Regions from separate parts of the Kribbella hippodromi genome, predicted to be linked through region 1. Evidence: riboswitches for the same ligand, from Rfam matches in the RefSeq annotation. Region 1 holds a riboswitch; the other holds the start of a gene.
The links. A riboswitch is a leader RNA that binds a small molecule or an ion and turns the genes downstream of it on or off. The one in region 1 is predicted to bind glycine.
Positions count from the first base shown of each region.

Region 2: it holds a riboswitch for glycine, as region 1 does, so the genes downstream of both, gcvP (aminomethyl-transferring glycine dehydrogenase) here and ABD260_RS01990 (L-serine ammonia-lyase) in region 1, are expected to answer to the same signal.

Region 1 covers NZ_BAAAPH010000001.1:390,661-397,864, reverse strand. The annotation lists gene lysX (bifunctional lysylphosphatidylglycerol synthetase/lysine--tRNA ligase LysX) at 1-1,511, shown strand, start outside; gene ABD260_RS02010 (hypothetical protein) at 1,564-2,481, shown strand; gene ABD260_RS02005 (hypothetical protein) at 2,558-2,899, shown strand; gene ABD260_RS02000 (helix-turn-helix transcriptional regulator) at 3,252-4,079, opposite strand; gene ABD260_RS01995 (hypothetical protein) at 4,183-4,329, shown strand; gene ABD260_RS01990 (L-serine ammonia-lyase) at 4,316-5,689, opposite strand; glycine riboswitch at 5,770-5,862, opposite strand; gene ABD260_RS01985 (DUF3817 domain-containing protein) at 5,860-6,213, opposite strand; gene ABD260_RS01980 (alpha/beta fold hydrolase) at 6,323-7,204, shown strand, end outside.
Region 2 covers NZ_BAAAPH010000042.1:9,089-16,292, forward strand. The annotation lists gene ABD260_RS36875 (MerR family transcriptional regulator) at 221-787, shown strand; gene ABD260_RS36880 (dihydrodipicolinate synthase family protein) at 803-1,711, shown strand; glycine riboswitch at 1,727-1,816, shown strand; gene gcvP (aminomethyl-transferring glycine dehydrogenase) at 1,904-4,744, shown strand; gene ABD260_RS36890 (serine hydrolase domain-containing protein) at 4,974-6,233, shown strand; gene ABD260_RS36895 (MMPL family transporter) at 6,330-7,204, shown strand, end outside.

The DNA.
Region 1 (7,204 bases):
AGGTCGAGCTGCTGCGGCCGGCGCTGCCGACCCGCAAGCTGACCGAGCAAGAGCAGATCCGGCGGACCAAACTCGCGGAGCTTGTTGCCGCGGGCATCGATCCGTACCCGGTCGGCGTACCGCGGACGGAGACGCTGGAACGGATCCGGGAGCTGTACCCGAACCTGCCGCCGGACCACCACACCGGCCACACGGTGTCGGTGACCGGCCGGGTGCTGCGGATGCGGGACCACGGCGGCCTGTCCTTCGCGCAGTTGCAGGACGGGCTGACCCAGCTGCAGGTGATGCTCACGACCGACGCCTGCGGCGCGGAAGCGCTGGACCGGTGGCAGCGGCTCGTCGACATCGGCGACCACGTCAGCGTCACCGGCGAGGTCGTCACCAGCCGTCGCGGCGAGCTGTCGGTCGCGGTCACCAGCTGGGTGATGGCGGCCAAGTGCCTGCATCCGTTGCCGGACAAGCGAAAGGGCTTCACCGACCCGGAGGCGCGGGTCCGGCTGCGGCACATCGACCTGGTGATGAATCCGGACTCGCTGCGGATGATGCAGCAGCGCAGTGCGGCCGTCCGCGCGATCCGGAACGGGTTCGAGACGCGGGGCTTCATCGAGGTCGAAACGCCGATGCTGCAGGCCGTCCACGGCGGTGCGAACGCGCGGCCGTTCGTCACGCACATCAACGCGTACGACACCGAGCTGTTCCTGCGGATCGCACCGGAGCTGTTCCTGAAGCGGCTCAGTGTCGGCGGGATGGGCAAGATCTTCGAACTGAACCGCAACTTCCGGAACGAGGGCGCCGACGCGACCCACAACCCGGAGTTCACCTCGGTCGAGGCGTACCAGCCGTACGCGGACTATCACGTGATGCGCGAGCTGACCCGGGAGCTGCTGATCGAGGCGGCGACCGCGGTGTACGGCAAGCCGGTGGTGCGCCGCGACGGCGAGGAGCTCGACATCTCCGGCGAATGGCCGGTGATCACGGTCCACGACGCGGTCGGCCAGGCCGCCGGTACGCCGATCGACCCGGATACGCCGATCGAGCGGCTTCGGGAGCTGTGCGCGGAGCATGGCGTGCACACGACGTTCGACCTGACCGCCGGCGAGCTGGTGCTCGAGCTGTACGACGAGCTCGTCGAGCCGAACACGATGCTGCCGACCTTCTACACCGACTTCCCGCTGGAGACGTCGCCGCTGACCCGGACCCACCGCACCGAGCCGCGGCTCGCGGAGCGCTGGGACCTGGTTGCCTTCGGCGCCGAGATCGGGACCGCGTACTCCGAGCTGGTCGACCCGGTCGAGCAGCGCCGCCGCCTCACCCAGCAGTCGCTCAAGGCGGCCGCGGGCGACCCGGAGGCGATGTCGCTGGACGAGGACTTCCTGTCCGCGCTCGAGTACGCGATGCCACCGACCGGCGGCCTGGGCATCGGCGTCGACCGGGTGATGATGATGCTGACCGGCCAGAACATCCGCAGCACGCTGGCGTTCCCGTTCGTCCGCCCGGCGCCGCGCGAGTGATGCTCTACTCTGGCAGCTGACGCGCGGGTGGGGACCTGGGGGTGTGTGGGGAATGAAGCGCTGGGTTGCGCTCTGTGCTGGGCTTGGTGTCGTGGTCGGGTGTGGTGCGGAGCCGCAACAGACGCCTGGGCCGAGTGCGTCGGCTACCGGTAGTGCGGCGCCGGCGCCCGCGTCGTCGGTCCCGGCTTCGGGGCCGTTGAGTACGGCGGCGTACCAGGCGGAGCTGCGCCGGATCGACCAGGTGCTGACCGAGTCGGCCCGGCGGCTGACCCGGGTCCGGACGGCCGAGGGGCTGGCCGATTCGATGAGTACGGTCGCGGAGACGCTGAACACGGTCGCGATCCGGTTGGCGGCACTGACGGTGACGACGCGGTTGAACGCCGTACACGAGCTGCTGAAGGAGCGGATCGGGGTAGCGGCCGCGCAGCTGACGTCATCGGCGCCGAAGACCGAGGACGACGCGCGGTGCGGCGGGGTCGCGTACACCTCGCAGAAGGTCCAGCGGCAACTGCGCACCGACCTGGACTCGGCGATCGTCCAGTTGCAGCGGCTGAAGCTCAGTTTCGGCAAGACGCTGCCTGATCCGGGGCCGGCGCCGGAGCCGGTGCGTCCGCGGAGCGGGGAGATCCTGGTACGGCGTGGAGCTGAAGGCACCGGTCAGGTGAAGATCACCAACGGGACGGCGCATGACGTCGCGGTGTCGATCGTCAGCGACGGTCAGCCGCCGGGCGATCCACAGGTGATGGTGTACATCCAGGCGAGCGACACGACGACCGTGAAGCGGATCGGCGGCACGTACCACCTGTACTTCAAGAGCGGCAGCGACTGGGACCAGACCAAGCGCAAGTTCCGCGCGGACTGCTCCTTCAAGAAGTTCGACCAAACCTTCGGCCGCAACCAGGGCTGGCAGATAAACCTCCAGCCGACAACCCACGGCAACGCAGACACCACCCAAGTAGAGGCCTACTGAGGTCGTCGGTTACAGCCCCAGCTTGCGGAGGAGTTTGCCGAGGAAACCACCCGGTTCAGGGCGACTGGGTGGTGTGGTGGGGCTGGTCGGCGAAGCGGTTGGCGTCCCGGGTGGGCTGGTCGATGGATCGGTCGGCGGTGGGCTGACCGGCGCGGTCGTCGTCGTACCAGCTGTTGGCTCGGTGGGTGGGACGACTGGTGGGGTGGCGGTGACGACCGGGATGGTCGGTGCGCTGCTCTCCACGATCTGCGGTGCCGACGAGGTCGCCGGGCGCGTACCAGGGGTGACCGGCAACTGGACCGGCAACTGGACCGGCAACTGGGTTGGTACAACGCTCGGCGTCGCACCGGGCGACGGGATCGTCACCGCGGTCGGCGTCGGCGTGTGCGGGATCCGCGGCAGGTTCTCCGTCGGCTGACCAGGCTGCAACCCCGCGACCGGGCTGACCGGCTCAGGCCCGCCACCACCGCCTGGCAGCGGCAACAAACCCGCCCCGATCCGCGGCCCGCCGAACAACGCGACCAGGACCAGGACGAGGTATCCGAGCAGCAGGAGGCCGGCGCCGGTGGCGACCTGTCGCAGGCGCCGCGGGTTCTGCCAGGGCGGTCGGCGGGAAGCCGTGGCAGAGATCGGATTCACAAGTCCCGCAGGTTATCGGCTGAAAGGTCGTTTGAAACAGTCCTTGGAGCAAATTCCACCGCAGCCCGCACCAATTCAAGAATGTCATACCGTTTACGCGACAGTAGGAATGCATTCCGTTAGCTGACAGCTCAGGTCAGCGCTTGCAACCCGATCACCGACAACAACCGCAACTTCTCCGCCGCCTCGGTCCCAGGCGCCGCGGTGTACACGACGATCCGCAAATCACTGCCCGGTACCGCCAGCACATCGCAGTCGATGCTGAAGTCACCCACCTCAGGGTGCCGGATCGTCTTCCGCTCGGACCGATGGAATCCGACCACCCGCTCGTCCCACAAGCGCGCGAACTCGGCGTACCCGCGGAGTTCTTCGATCAGCGCCCGCAGTTCCGGGTCCTGTGGATAACGCGCCAGCGAAGCGCGGAGATCCGTGACCATCGCGTTCCGGAATTCGCGCTGCTGTTCCGGCGTCTGCACGATCCGCCCGCCCGGCTCGGTGAAATTCCGGTAGATGATGTTCCGCCGCCGGCCCTGGAATCGCGACGGGTCACCGGACATCGCCGCGAACAGCGGATTCCAGGTGATCATCGTCCAGGCGGCGTCGCACACGCAGAGCGGCGCGCCCTCCAGCTGGTCGACGATCCGCTGCACACCTGGCGGAATGTACGCAGACACGCGCCCGGGTGACGGCTCCACCTCACCGGCCAGTACGAACAGATGGTTGCGCTCGGCATCGGACAACCGAAGCGCCCGCGCCAGTGCCGACAACACCTGCACCGACGGCGACTCCGCCCGCCCCTGCTCCAGCCGCACGATGTAGTCCACCGACAACCCCGCCAGCTGAGCCAGCTCCTCCCGCCGCAACCCGGGCGCCCGCCGCCGTCCACCCACCGCCAACCCAACCTGCTCCGGCGTCACCCGATCCCGCCAACCATGCAACGTCCGCCCGAGCTCACCCATACAAGCCAGTATCCCGCCCCCACCCACCCACAACCTGGTACTGCCGTTCCCTAGGAAATCGTGGGTACTACCTGGTCGACACCGGCAGCGAGAGGGTGGACCCATGACCACAACACTCATCACCGGCGCAAACCGCGGCCTCGGCTACGAAACAGCCAAGCAACTGGTGTCCGCCGGCCACACCGTCTACCTGGAGCCTGCACGGCACGGTGCCGTGGTGACCGAGAGGACGCCGATCAGCATTCGATGACGTTGACGGCGAGGCCGCCGCGGGAGGTCTCCTTGTATTTGATCTTCATGTCAGCGCCGGTCTCGCGCATCGTCTTGATCACCTTGTCCAGGGTGACCACGTGGACGCCGTCGCCGTGCATCGCCATCCGGGCGGCGTTGATCGCCTTCACCGACGCCATCGCGTTTCGTTCGATGCACGGGATCTGGACCAGGCCGCCGACCGGGTCGCAGGTCAGGCCGAGATTGTGTTCCATCGCGATCTCGGCCGCGTTCTCGACCTGCTGGGGCGTACCGCCGAGCACCTCGCACAGTCCGGCCGCGGCCATCGAGCAGGCCGAACCGACCTCCCCCTGACAGCCGACCTCGGCGCCGGAGATCGACGCGTTCTCCTTGTACAGGACGCCGATCGCTCCGGCCGCGAGCAGGAACCGGACCGCGCCGTCCTCGGTCGAGCCCGGCACGAACCGGCGGTAGTAGTGCAGCACGGCCGGGATGATGCCCGCGGCACCGTTCGTCGGCGCGGTGACGATCCGTCCGCCCGAAGCGTTCTGCTCGTTGACGGCGAGCGCGAACAGGTTCACCCAGTCCATCACCTTCAACGGATCCACCGACCACGGGTCCTGCGACAGCTTCTGGTGCAGGGCGTGCGCGCGGCGCGGCACCTTCAGCCCGCCGGGCAGGATGCCCTCGGTCTCGCAGCCCTCGCGGACGCAGTCCTGCATGACCTGCCAGATCCGCAGCAGCCCGTCCCGGATCTCGTCCTCGGTCCGCCAGGCCAGCTCGTTGGCGAGCATCACCTCGCTGATCGACAGCTGGGACTCCCGGCACCGGTCGAGCAGCTCTGCACCGGTGGTGAACGGGTACTTCAGCGGGGTGGTGTCCGGCACGATCCGATCGCCCGCGGCCGCGTTCTCGTCGACGACGAACCCGCCGCCGACCGAGTAGTAAGTACGCTCCCGCAGCACCGCGCCGACGGCATCGCGCGCCGCGAAGATCATCCCGTTGGGGTGGTACGGAAGTGCTTTGCGCCGGTGCATCACCAGGTCGGTGTGCTCGTCGAACGCGATCTCGTGCGTACCCGCCAGGGCCAGCCGGCCGCGTTCGCGGATCGTCTCGACCCGGGCGTCGACGGAGTGCGTGACCACGGTCTCGGGGTCGGCGCCCTCCAGCCCCAGCAGCACCGCCTTGTTGCTGCCGTGCCCGTGCCCGGTCGCGCCGAGTGAGCCGAAGAGCTGCGCGCTGATCGTGGTGGTCGCGGTCAGCAGGCCGTCATCGGCCAGACCGAGCGCGAAGGTACGGGCCGCTCGCATCGGTCCCACGGTGTGGGAGCTCGACGGGCCGATCCCGATACTGAACAGGTCGAAGACACTGATCGCCATCGTGTGGAGGTTCCTTCCGGTCGCCGTTGACCGTTTGGTGTCCTCCCCGTTCTGTTGGGCGGAGTGCCCTCCAGAGGTGCCTCGCCCGTGCGGTGAAGGTGCCTGAGAGATTCTTGGGGAGAGTTGCTCCTACGGCGCCTGGGCCGGACCCAGGACTCTCCCGCACGGGTTCATGCGGCTGTTGAGTTGACTTCCGCTGTGGACGGTACGGCGACGCCACGCCCGGCGTCAATCCGGCCCGTCTTCACCGCCCAGATCTCGAAGAACCAGGTGAACAGCGGGGGAACACTCGCTGCCAGTGCGGCCAGGGTGACCGGCCAGGACCAGCGCAGTGGGCCGCGTACGGCCAGTACGGTCGCCACGTACACGACGAAGATGCCGCCGTGGATCGGGCCGAAGATCTTCACCCCGACCTCGTTGTCGGACAGGACGTATTTGAACAGCATGCCGATCAGCAACCCGGTCCACGAGATCGCCTCGGCGATCGCCACCGTCCGGAACCACCTGGCGTATTTGGTACTCATCAAGGACCGACCCTAACAACACTTTCAAGGGCTCGTTGGGTTACTGCCCCGGGTCGGCTGGGGCTCGTCCCCGATGCCGCGAGCAAGCGATTGCCGAAGGATCGGCGGCATGACTTTCTCCCGACGTGCCCTGGCCGGTGCGACCGTGCTCGGAGCACTCGCCGCCGGCCTGACGGCACTCCCGGCGGTCGCGGCCGCCAAGCCGCAGGTGCAGTGGACCGACTGCAAACCCGAAGGCAAGGACAAGCCCGCCGACGTGCAGGGCTCCCAGTGCGCGACGCTCCGGCTGCCGGTCGACTGGCGTGACCCCAGCGGGCCGACGTTCGACCTCGCGATCGCCCGCCGCACCGCCAAGGTCCCCAGCGAACGCGTCGGCGTCCTGGTCTTCGGCCCGGGCGGTCCCGGCGACTCCGGCGTCGACCGGATCAAGACCGGGATCGACCGCTTCAGTACTGACCTGCAGGACCGTTTCGACATCGTCAGCTTCGACCCGCGCGGAGTGGCCCGCAGCAACCCGGTGCGCTGCTCGGCGGAGCTACTCGCCAAACAGCCGTCTCCGATCATCAAGAGCGCGGCCGAGTTCAGTACGACCATCAGCTACAACCAGCAGCTCGCCAAGGACTGCCGTACGAACACCGGCCCGCTGTACGACCACCTCGACACCTGGCAGACCGTCCGTGACGTCGACGCGATCCGCCGGGTGCTCGGTGAATCCAAGATCACGTTCCACGGCAGCTCGTACGGCACGGTGCTCGGCGGGCAGTACGCGGAGACGTACCCCAACCGCGTACGCGCCATGGTCCTGGAGAGTGTGAGCGACCACAGCACGAACTCCACCCGCGCGTTCCTCGATGACCAGGCGGCCGCGGCACAGGACTCGTTCGACGAGTTCGTGAAGTGGTGTGACGCCACGACGACCTGTGCATTGCACGGCCAGGACGTCCACGCCGTGTGGGCGGACCAGCTCGCCAAGTCCGCTGATCCGTACAAA
Region 2 (7,204 bases), on a different contig from region 1:
GATTCGTACGGCGGTCGCGACACGCTCTCGGCTCGATGCGGTTGTCGTTGACCCGGTTCGGGCGGCGGCTTACCGTGAAGAAGTCGTGGGGTGCTGTCACTCCACGCAGATGGCTCGTACCAGTCGGTATCCAAGCAGTATCCAGGGAGGCTCAGGCGTGACACGCACCGGCGACACGGATCTGACGGCGCAGTCGACGTCCGACGCGCACGCCGAGGCCATGGCGGCCGCGGAGGCTTCCGCCGGGGTCCAGGGTCTGTTGTTCGACGACGACCTGCGGCCGATGCCGGAGGACGTCGGGTTCCGCGGCCCGACCGCGTGCGCCGCGGCCGGGATCACCTACCGGCAGCTCGACTACTGGGCGCGGACCGGTCTCGTCTCGCCTTCGGTCCGGCCGGCCACCGGCTCCGGGACGCAACGTCTGTACGGCTTCCGCGACGTCCTGTTGCTGAAGGTGATCAAGCGGCTGCTCGACGCCGGGATCTCGCTGCAGCAGATCCGGACCGCGATCGCGCACCTGAGCAAGCGCGGCTTCGACGACCTGACCCAGATCACGCTGATGAGCGACGGCGCGTCGGTGTACATGTGCAGCTCGCCGGACGAGGTGATCGACCTGCTGGCCGGCGGCCAGGGTGTCTTCGGGATCGCGCTCGGCGGTGTCTGGCGTGAGGTCGAGGGTTCACTGTCCGAGCTGCCGACCGAGCGGGCCGACGGTCACGACGACGGCGACTCCGAGTCGCACACCGACGAACTCGCCGCGCGCCGTCGCGCCCGGATGACAGGCTGACGTAACGTACGTCCCGTGCGCCCACTCACTGCCGACTCGCTCCGCGGTGTGTGGGCGACGTTGTTGCTGCCGCTGAACCCGGACGACTCGATCGACTTCAGCCGGCTCGAAGCTCAAGCTGAGACTTTGACCAGGACGACAGTCGACGGGCTCTACGCGCATGGCACGGCCGGGGAGTTTCAAACGCTCACCGAAGCCGAGTTCGACCGGATCAACGAGCTGCTGGCGGGCGCCGACAAACCGTTCCAGCTCGGCGCGAGTCACCCGTCGGCCCAAGTGCAGCTCGGACGCGTACGACGTGCCGCGAGGTTGTCGCCCGGTGCGATCCAGGTCATCGTCCCGGACTGGCTTCCGCTGAACGCGTACGAAGTGCTCGACTTCCTTCGCCGGACTGCCGATGCGGCCGATGGCGTACCACTCGTGCTGTACAACCCGCCCCACGCGAAGACCACGATCGGTCCGCGGCAACTGGGTGAGCTCGCGGAAGCCGTACCAAGTCTGATCGGCTTGAAGACCGCCGGTGGTGACAAGGCGTGGTTCGACGAAGCGCTGCAGTCAGGATTGTCGATCTTCGTGCCCGGTCATTTCCTGGCGAGCATGTCGTCACTCGGCGCGCACGGCAGTTACTCGAACGTCGCGGCGCTCTCACCGAACGGTGCGGTGAAGTACGCCACCGATCTGGATGTCGAGCGGCGGATCGGTGAGTTCTTCGCCGCGCATGTCGCGCCGCTGCAGAAGGCCGGCCTGTCGAACCCGGCGCTGGACAAGTTCCTGGCCGCGGTCGGGGACTGGGCGGTGGGGGACTGGGACGACGCCGGGACGCGGGTGCGCTGGCCGATGCAGTCGGCCACGGCCGAGCAGGTCGCGGCGGCGCGGCCGGACGCCCGCAGGCTGCTGCCCGAACTGTTCCCGGATTCCTGGTAGCCTCGGTTCAGCCGTACACAACACTCGGGAGAGACCCGTGTCATCGGGCGCCGAAGGGGCAATTCCTCCCCGGAACCTCTCAGGCCCATGGACCGAGTGTCACAGGCGACTCTGGAGCGTTGCGCGCGAGACCGCGCGCGGGTGACAGAGGGGGAGGCGACCGGACGCATTTGCCAGCAACGGAGCCTCTAGATGAACAACTCACCGCAGCTTTCGGCGACCTTCGCCGACCGGCACATCGGGCCGCGCCCGGACGAGATCGCCCGGATGGTCGAGCTCCTCGGGTACGCCGACGTGGACGCGCTGGTCGACGCGGCGGTCCCGGCTTCGATCCGCTCCGCCGAGCCGCTGCGGCTGCCGGAGCCGGCCTCCGAGGTGGACGCGCTCACGGAGCTCCGCCAGCTCGCCGCCCGCAACAACGTCGCCACCTCGATGATCGGCCAGGGGTACTACGGCACCTTCACCCCGTCGGTCATCGTCCGCCGTCTGGTCGAGAACCCGGCCTGGTACACCGCGTACACGCCGTACCAGCCGGAGATCTCCCAGGGCCGGCTCGAGGCGCTGCTGAACTTCCAGACCGTCGTCTCCGACCTGACCGGCCTGCCGACCGCGAACGCGTCGCTGCTCGACGAGGGCACCGCGGCCGCCGAGGCGATGACGCTGGCCCACCGCTCGAACAAGAAGAGCAAGTCCGACCGGTTCCTGGTCGACGCGGACTGCTTCGCGCAGACGATCGCGGTGGTGCGTACGCGCGCCGAGGCCCTTGGCATCGAGGTTGTCGTCGCCGACACCACCGACGGTCTGCCGGCGGGCGACTTCTTCGGGTTCCTGGTGCAGTACCCGGGTTCGAACGGTGCTGTCCGTGACCTGAAGCCGCTGATCGAGGCGGCGCACGAGGGCGGCGCATTGGTTGCCGTCGCTTCCGATCTGCTCGCGCTGACGGTGCTCGAGGCACCGGGTGAGGCCGGCGCGGACATCGTCATCGGGTCGTCGCAGCGCTTCGGCGTACCGCTCTTCTACGGCGGTCCGCACGCCGGCTTCATGTCCGTACGCTCCGGTCTCGAGCGGTCGTTGCCCGGTCGCCTGGTCGGCGTGTCGATCGACGCCGACGGCGCCCCGGCGTACCGGCTGGCGCTGCAGACGCGTGAGCAGCACATCCGGCGTGAAAAGGCGACGTCCAACATCTGTACGGCGCAGGTCCTGCTCGCCGTGGTCGCGTCGATGTACGCCGTGTACCACGGTCCGGAAGGGCTTCGCGCGATCGCGGAGCGGGTGCACTCGTACGCGGGCAAGCTCGCCGCGTCGCTGCGCGCGGGCGGGGTCGAGGTCGTACACAGCGACTTCTTCGACACGGTGCTCGCGCGCGTGCCTGGCAGTGCCGCCGATGTCGTGGACGCCGCCCGGCAGAACGGCATCTGGCTGCGGCTCGTCGACGCGGATCACGTCGGCATCTCCTGCGACGAGAAGACCGATGTCGCCACGCTGACCCGGGTCTGCCAGTCGTTCGGCGTCCAGTACGACGACACGCTCGACGCCGGCGCGATCGCGGTACCGCGGACGACCGAGTACCTGACGCACCCGGTCTTCAACACGCACCGGTCCGAGACGTCGATGCTGCGGTACCTGCGCAAGCTGTCCGACATGGACTACGCGCTGGACCGCGGGATGATCCCGCTCGGGTCCTGCACGATGAAGCTGAACGCGACCACCGAGATGGAGCCGGTGACCTGGCCGGAGTTCGCGGATCTGCATCCGTTCGCGCCGGTGGAGGACGCGGCCGGGTACGTGAAGCTGATCGGTCAGCTGGAGCGCTGGCTGGCCGAGGTCACCGGGTACGCGAAGGTGTCGATCCAGCCGAACGCCGGATCCCAGGGCGAGCTGGCCGGGCTGCTCGCGATTCGCGGGTACCACCACGGCCGCGACGACTTCGAGCGGAACATCTGCCTGATCCCGGCCAGCGCGCACGGGACCAACGCGGCGTCCGCGGTGATGGCCGGGATGAAGGTGGTCGTTGTCAAGGGCAACGACGACGGCACGATCGACCTGGACGACCTGCGAGCGAAGGCGGACGAGCACAGCACGAAGCTCGCCGCGATCATGATCACGTACCCGTCGACCCACGGCGTGTACGAGGAGAGTGTCCGCGAGGTCTGCAAGATCGTCCACGACCACGGCGGCCAGGTGTACGTCGACGGGGCGAACCTGAACGCGCTGCTCGGTCTCGCGCAGCCGGGTGAGTTCGGTGGCGATGTCAGCCATCTGAACCTGCACAAGACGTTCTGCATCCCGCACGGTGGCGGCGGTCCGGGCGTCGGTCCGGTCGCGGTCGCGGCGCATCTGGCCCCGTACCTGCCGAACCATCCGCTGCTCGACCAGGCCGGTCCGGAGTCGGGCGTCGGTCCGATCAGCGCCGCGCCGTTCGGTTCCGCGGGCGTGCTGGCGATCTCGTGGGCGTACATCCGGATGATGGGCGCCGAGGGCCTGACCGCCGCGACCAAGGCGGCCGTGCTGACCGCGAACTACGTGGCGAAGCGGCTCGAGGGTGCGTTCCCGGTGCTGTACACCGGCGAGAACGGCCTGGTCGCGCACGAGTGCATCCTCGACCTGCGGCCGATGACCAAGGAGACCGGCATCTCCGTCGACGACGTCGCGAAGCGGCTGATCGACTACGGTTTCCACGCCCCGACGATGTCGTTCCCGGTCGCCGGCACCCTGATGGTCGAGCCGACCGAGTCCGAGGACCTCGGCGAACTCGACCGGTTCTGCGACGCGATGATCGCGATCCGGCACGAGATCGACCGGGTCGCGGCCGGCGAGTGGCCAGCCACCGACAACCCGCTGGTAAACGCGCCGCACACGGCCGAATCCGTCATCAACGACAAGTGGGACCACCACTACACCCGCGAGGAAGCCGCCTTCCCCCGCTCCGTGGACCGCGCCGCCAAGTACTGGCCACCGGTCCGCCGAATCGACGGCGCCCACGGCGACCGCAACCTCATCTGCTCCTGCCCCTCCCCAGAGGCCTTCCAATAACCGCGCCCTGCCCAGGAATCCGGCAGCTCGACAGTACGTATACGGCCACCGCGCCCGCCCGCAGGCGGGGGCGGCGGCTGGAGACGAAGCTGTGGAGATATACGTACTGTCGAGCCGCCGAGCGGTGGTGGCGGCGAGCGGCATTTAGGATGTCTGGACGGTTTGGAGTTGTGGAGGTTGTGTGGTGAGTGGTGTGCGTCCTGATACTGCTGCTGCGCTGTTTGCCGAGGTGGCGGCGGGGCAGGGTGGGAGTAAGGTGCCTTCGGTTTGTGCTGGTGTGTTGCGGGACGGGGCGCTGGCCTGGGCGGGGGAGCGCGGGCGGTTCGCCACTGCTGGTGGGGATCTGCCGGGCGTGGACGTGCAGTACCGGATCGGGTCGATCACCAAGACGTTGACGGCTGTCCTGATCATGCAGTGCCGGGACGAAGGGCTGCTCGGGCTGAATGATGCCGTGGGCAAGCATCTGCCGGGCGTGGCGTTCGGGGATCTGACCGTACGGCACCTGCTCGCGCACAGTGGCGGGATGAACGCGGAGCCCGAAGGCCCTTGGTGGGAACGGAATCCGGGGGTTTCGTACGACGAGCTGGTCGCGGCGATGGACGACGCGCACGCGGCCGGCCCGGCGGATCGGCGGCATCACTACTCGAACCTCGGGTACGGGTTGCTCGGCGAGATCGTCAGCCGGGTACGCGGCGAAGCGTGGCTGGACCTGGTGCAGTCCCGGATCCTTGATCCGTTGGGGATGAAGCGTACGACGTACTTCCCGACTGCCCCGGCCGCGGATGGATTTTCGGTGCATCCGTTCAGCGGGCAGCTCGTTCCGGAGCCCGCGTACGACTCGGGCGCGATGGCCCCGGCGGGGCAGCTGTGGAGCACGATCGAGGACCTGGCGCGGTACGCGGCGTTCTGGATCGACCCGGTGACCGACGTACTCAGCCGCGACTCGGTCGAAGAAATGGCCGCGCCGGTGGCGTCCGATCCGCAGGAAGGGCTGACCGCGTCGTACGGGCTGGGCCTGCGCTTGATCGCGGATGATCCGCACCTGCTGATCGGTCACACCGGCTCGATGCCCGGCTTCCTGGCCGGCCTGTTCGTTGATCGTGATCGCCGTGTCGGCGCGGTCACCCTCGGCAACGCGACGTACGGCCGGGTCGCGTCGCTCGCTCCGGACCTGATCCGCATCCTCACCAGCTACGAACCGCCGATCACGCAGGAGTGGGTGCCCGAACCGACGCTGGCCCAGGGCACCGATCTGCTCGGCCACTGGTACTGGGGCAACACGCCGATGACCATCACGGTCTCCGGCGGCATCCTGCAACTGTCCGGCGGCCTCACCACCCGCCTGACGCCGCTGGGTCCCGACCTCTACCAGGGGCGCGACGGCTACCTCGCCGGCGAACGCCTCCGGGTGATCCGCGACGGCGCCACGATCACGCACCTGAACGTGGCGACCTTCGTTCTCACCAGGACGCCGTACGGGAACCACTAGCTCGTGCCAGGGGCTGTCAGGCTGATGTCAGGGCGGTGTCAGCGGCTTCGGTGATGGTGGTTGCCTCAGTTCTTTCCTGTCCGGAGGCAGACCGAAATGTTCCATCGCATCGGGCGCGTTGCCGTCCGTCATCCCATCTGGACGATCGTGGCCTGGCTCGTGATCGCGGTCGCCGTGGTGGCGACCGCGCCGAGCCTGCCGTCGAGCAGTGACCAGAGCAGTTTCCTGCCCAAGAGCTACGAGTCGATCCAGGCCGCGGAGCTCCAGCAGAGCGCGTTCCCGACCGCGTTCACGCCGTCGGCCATCGTCTTGTACTCGCGGTCCGACGGCGGGCGGCTCAGTCCCGCCGATCTGAAGGACGCCGCGAAGATCACCACCGAGCTCGGCGCGAAGAAGATCGATCAGGTCGAGCAGGTCGTGCCGGGGCCGCCGTCGAAGGACGGCAAGTACGTGCTCGGGCTGGTGTCGATGGACACCAACAACGCCGGCCAGCAGAGTCAGCTGGACGCCGCGAAGACGCTGCGCGACGACGCGAAGGCGCTGACGAAGGGTACCCAGCTGGACGCGAAGCTGGGCGGTTCGGCGGTCCAGGGCCTGGATCAGCAGGAGTCGTCGAGCCGGGCCGACATGCTGACCTTCGTGGGTACGTTCGCGATCATCCTGATCACGCTGCTGATCATCTTCCGGTCGCCGATCCTCGCGCTGCTGCCGTTGATCGTCCTGCTCGCGCTGGTGTCGACGACGGCCAACGGGCTGATCGCCGACGCCACCAAGCTGTTCGGGCTGGAGGCGAGCAGTTCGATCTCGGCGTTGCTGATCGTGGTACTGCTCGGGGTCGGCACCGACTACTACCTGTTCCTGATGTTCCGTTATCGCGAGCGGCTGCGGGCGGGTGAGCAGTCCAAGGAGGCGATGATCAACGCGGTCGGGCGGGTCGGTGAGGCGATCGCGTCGGCGGCCGGTGCGGTCAT